DNA from 2 places in the Priestia sp. VA7 genome. Region 1 is predicted to be linked to the other one. Evidence: riboswitches for the same ligand, from Rfam matches in the RefSeq annotation. Region 1 holds a riboswitch; the other holds the start of a gene.
The links. Region 1 has a riboswitch for cobalamin ahead of AC0C45_RS29195 (HoxN/HupN/NixA family nickel/cobalt transporter). Riboswitches for the same ligand answer to the same signal wherever they lie in the genome.
Positions count from the first base shown of each region.

Region 2: it holds a riboswitch for cobalamin, as region 1 does, so the genes downstream of both, AC0C45_RS17090 ((2Fe-2S) ferredoxin domain-containing protein) here and AC0C45_RS29195 (HoxN/HupN/NixA family nickel/cobalt transporter) in region 1, are expected to answer to the same signal.

Region 1 is NZ_JBVQPN010000019.1:9,173-11,373, reverse strand. It holds gene nikA (nickel ABC transporter substrate-binding protein) at 1-902, opposite strand, end outside; partial or broken gene AC0C45_RS29195 (HoxN/HupN/NixA family nickel/cobalt transporter) at 975-1,103, opposite strand; cobalamin riboswitch at 1,270-1,458, opposite strand; gene AC0C45_RS29190 (aspartyl-phosphate phosphatase Spo0E family protein) at 1,884-2,021, shown strand.
Region 2 is NZ_JBVQPN010000003.1:836,981-839,181, forward strand. It holds gene AC0C45_RS17085 (hypothetical protein) at 1-153, shown strand, start outside; cobalamin riboswitch at 300-478, shown strand; cobalamin riboswitch at 597-776, shown strand; gene AC0C45_RS17090 ((2Fe-2S) ferredoxin domain-containing protein) at 879-1,259, shown strand; gene cobJ (precorrin-3B C(17)-methyltransferase) at 1,273-2,201, shown strand, end outside.

The sequences.
Region 1 (2,201 bases):
TAATGAATGGCTTGGCGTACCTTCAACTGCTTTAATGGTCCTGATTGAGTATTAAATAGTAATGCTTTTGTGGACAACGGTTCTGAAATAGCTGTCTCGTAATTACCACTATCTTTTAAATACGTGTAATTATCTAAACTAACAATGCCTCGACCATAGATTAAATCTAACTCTTGATTTTCAAACGCTAGAGCAATTGATTCTGAATCAGGAATAATTTTTATTTTTACTTCATCAACCTTTGGTTTTTCACCCCAATAGTTATTGTTGCGTTTGAAAATAGCATATTTATCTTTTTTGTACTCTTTTAGAACCCATGGGCCTGTTCCAACAGCTGTCTTAATGCCTTTTGAGGTTGCATCATTCTCAGGGAATCCTGCATCCCCTAGGAATCGAAATGGCCTAACAAATGCTAGTTCATTCAGAACAGGATAATATGGTTCATCTAGCTTTAAAGCAACTGTATAATCATCTACTTTTTTGACATATTCAATATGTTTAACCATTCCCATCCATGAATGGGCTTCTCGATTTTCTAGAATGGCATTAAAGTTACGAATGACATTGTCTGCATTAAAGGTGGAGCCATCAGAGTACTTTACACCCTCACGTAAGTAGAAAGTATACGTCGTTTGATCATCTGAAACCTTCCATTTTTCAGCGAGTTTAGGTGAAATGGTACCGTCATCATTATATTCAACCAGTGACTCATAAACCATTGCTTGAGCAGTCATCTGGTTAGGCAAATAGGTATGTGGATTTAGTGGGCCTATATCAAGTGGCCATCCAATTGATATTGTCTTTTTTCCAGATTGATCAGTACCTGTTTTTGTATCTTCTGAGCAGGCTGTCAATAAAGAAACTATGAGACAAACAAGTAACATGCATGATTTTTTTAGCATTATTGTACTCCTAAAATTTTCTTTTTTATTGCGATGGATTTAAAGATATATGACTCTTCTATAGGAATTACCCTATTGTACGGAATTACATGTACCAACCCATCGTGAGAAAGATCTTCTCATACGCCAATTATCTCTTGTCTGGTTATCGATAAATGCTAGGTGATCAGCATCTAACCCATGCCTCAATCCTAAAACAAAGACAAGTAATAAATTGAAAAATTCCCCACGTTAATTCCTCCTTTAAAGTGTATAAATAAAAAATCCCCCAACCTTGTTCGAATTGGGGGATATGTATAAAAGTAAACAGCATAAATGTAAGCCATAAATATTGCATACCTAATACACCAATCCCTTTCCTAGAAGAGTTAAGTGTACAGTTTAGGTAGGTATCCTGGCTCTAGATCATCATTATTTACCGCCTTCCCAAAAAAAGAAATTGAGTGACATAAGGTAAGAAACTCCCTAATTACAGTGGCTGGACCGCCCGAGATTTTCACTCGGTTCCCTGTTACCTCTTATCTAACATAAGAGCTCCTAATCTGTTGATATTTTTATTGAATTGTATGTTGATAAAGCTCTGAATAATTTTCAGAGCTTTTCGAAATAACAAAACATTGCTTGGATATTATAACACATATATCTAAGACATAAAGGATCTATATTAAAATTATAACAGCCGTTAATCAGACTTTAATGTTTTGAATTAGAATCAACTTTATCGTTCGTAAGATTATACTTTTATGAACTCCACTATTTTCAATTAGTTCATGAAACAATATATGTTTTAAGTATAAAAACTTAGCTATTTAAACCCTAAAACCCTCATTCTATGCTCTTAATCGACTATTACAGCAACAATTATTGTTATATGGTAAAAATCCAGTTAATGTTAAATGAAGACTTAACAACTTAGAGGGATAGGTGACTACATAATTGCAAAGGTATAGATATAACAGTACTTTAAGAAAGACTTTACTTGTGGATATAGAGGCAGCGAGAGAACGTATGATTAGGGTAGGAGTAGAAGAAGGCTTTACTAGCTATAATACAATTATAATCAGTCAATTAGTTGATCAATTATTGAATGAATTAGAAAAGATTACTTCAACTGATTAGTTTTTGTTCTTAATATAAAAAGAGGAAAAGCAACCTCATTCTCTAATGGCATTCGAGTGAAGTTGCTTTTCAAGGTAACTCTATAACTGTAGATAGATACTAACATATTTTTTACACATATGCTGTATTTTTCCTTAGGATCATATATATAAAACATGCGCTTTTTATACATTTTTTCTC
Region 2 (2,201 bases), on a different contig from region 1:
GTACTGACGGTATATGCTGGAAAAGAAATGAAAATGTTTGAATTTGAAACTGAAAAGCAGGCGAGAGAAGCTTTTGCCAAAACAAATGGCTGTAAAGTTCTTTCAGAAGTGGTGTATTATAACGATCCTCATTTAACATTAGTAGCTATATAATGAAAAAACAAGAGCTGACTTTATGCTCTTGTTTTTTTATAGATGCTTGTATCTTTCGAAAAGAATAGAGTTGAAATAAAAAAAAATGTACGCTATGATATGGTAGTTACTTCTATTATTCTGATAGTTTAAAAGGTTCATATATATCAAACAGCAACAACAAAGATGCCAAGAAGGCTTAATAGGGAAACTGGTGAAAGACCAGTACTGCCCCCGCAACTGTAAGTGTGGACGAACGAGTATAACCACTGTGGAAAAATCACGGGAAGGTTCTCAAGTAGAATGATACACAAGTCAGGAGACCTGTCTTTATTGTGAAGTTTCTATTTCTCCGGGGAGCGGGAAGGGAAACGTTGGCTTAAAGTGGCATTCGTGTACACTCTTATTCTGACGTTTTACCCGCTCGCATATTAGCGAAGCGGGTTTTTCTCATGTCGTAAAACTACATATCGTGCAAAAAAGGTGCGCAATGTTTACATTGTGTTAAATGGGAAGTCTGGTGTGAAGCCAGCGCGGTACCCGCCACTGTGAAGATGAGCTGATTGCATATGCCACTGTATTCGGGAAGGCGCAGTCAAGTGATGAATCGAAGTCAGGAAACCAGCCTTTCTTTAATGCGAAGCTTACCCTACGGGATATAGGTGGAAGTGCAAAAACTTAGTTTGAATTTTTCTGCGCCTCTATCATTGATAGAGGCGCTTTTTTTAGTAAAGGAGCGAATGAGTGTGACGACGTGGAACTTAAACGGAACAAAACATCACGTATTGATTTGTAATGGAAGCAGCTGTATGAGAAAAGGTGGAGAAGAAGCCACCCAAGCTATTCGAAATAAAGTGACGGAACTGGAGTTGGATGAAACGGTTCATACAACGCGTACACGCTGTAACGGACGATGTAAAGATGCTCCTGTAGCTATTGTGTATCCTTCAGGAGATTGGTACAAGCAGGTCACTGAAACCGTGGCTCACCGGATTGTCGAAGAACATTTAGCAGGAGGCTGCAGTATAAAGGAATCGATTATTTATGAATATGATCAAAATGGTTTCGTTTCTCCGGAAAACAGTGACTCCATAGAAGGAATTGATAAAGTAAAAAGTAACGCATAAAGGAGGAGCTAGCATGAAAGGTAAACTGTTAGTTATCGGATTTGGGCCGGGAAGCTTTGAACATATTACACAGCGAGCAAGAGAAGCCATTCAAGAAAGTGATATGATCATCGGTTACAAAACCTATGTGGAATTAATTCAAGGACTGTTAACGAATCAGCAAATTATTAGTACGGGAATGACCGAAGAAGTAAGCCGTGCACAAGAAGCTGTAAAGCAAGCTGAAGCAGGAAAAACCGTGGCTGTCATTTCAAGCGGAGATGCAGGAGTATATGGAATGGCAGGCCTTGTGTATGAAGTGTTGATTGAAAAAGGTTGGAAAAAAGAAACGGGCGTAGAGCTGGAAGTAATTCCTGGCATTTCGGCTATTAATTCATGCGCATCCCTCCTTGGAGCGCCCGTGATGCATGATGCTTGTACAATTAGTTTAAGTGACCACCTTACGCCATGGGAACTAATCGAAAAAAGAATCGAAGCAGCTGCACAAGCAGATTTTGTAGTGGCTTTTTACAATCCAAAAAGCGGAAGACGAACAAGACAAATTGTTGAAGCACAGAGGATTCTATTAAAGTACCGTTCTCCTGATACGCCTGTTGGTCTTGTGAAAAGCGCTTATCGTGACCGTGAAGAAGTCGTAATGACCAACTTAAAAGACATGTTAAATCATGAAATTGGCATGCTGACTACCGTTGTTGTCGGGAATTCATCTACGTTTTTTTACGACGATTTAATGATTACACCGCGCGGATATCAGCGGAAATATACCCTTAACCAAACGGAGCAGCCGCTAAGACCGCATCAGCGACTTCGAAAAGAAGCGGAACCGTGGGCTCTCGATCAAGAAGAGACTGTAAAGCAAACAGCTTCAGCTATTGAAGCAGTTCAGACCACACCAGAAGAAACAGCAACTTCACGAGTTCTTGCAGAAGAAGCGCTTCAAGC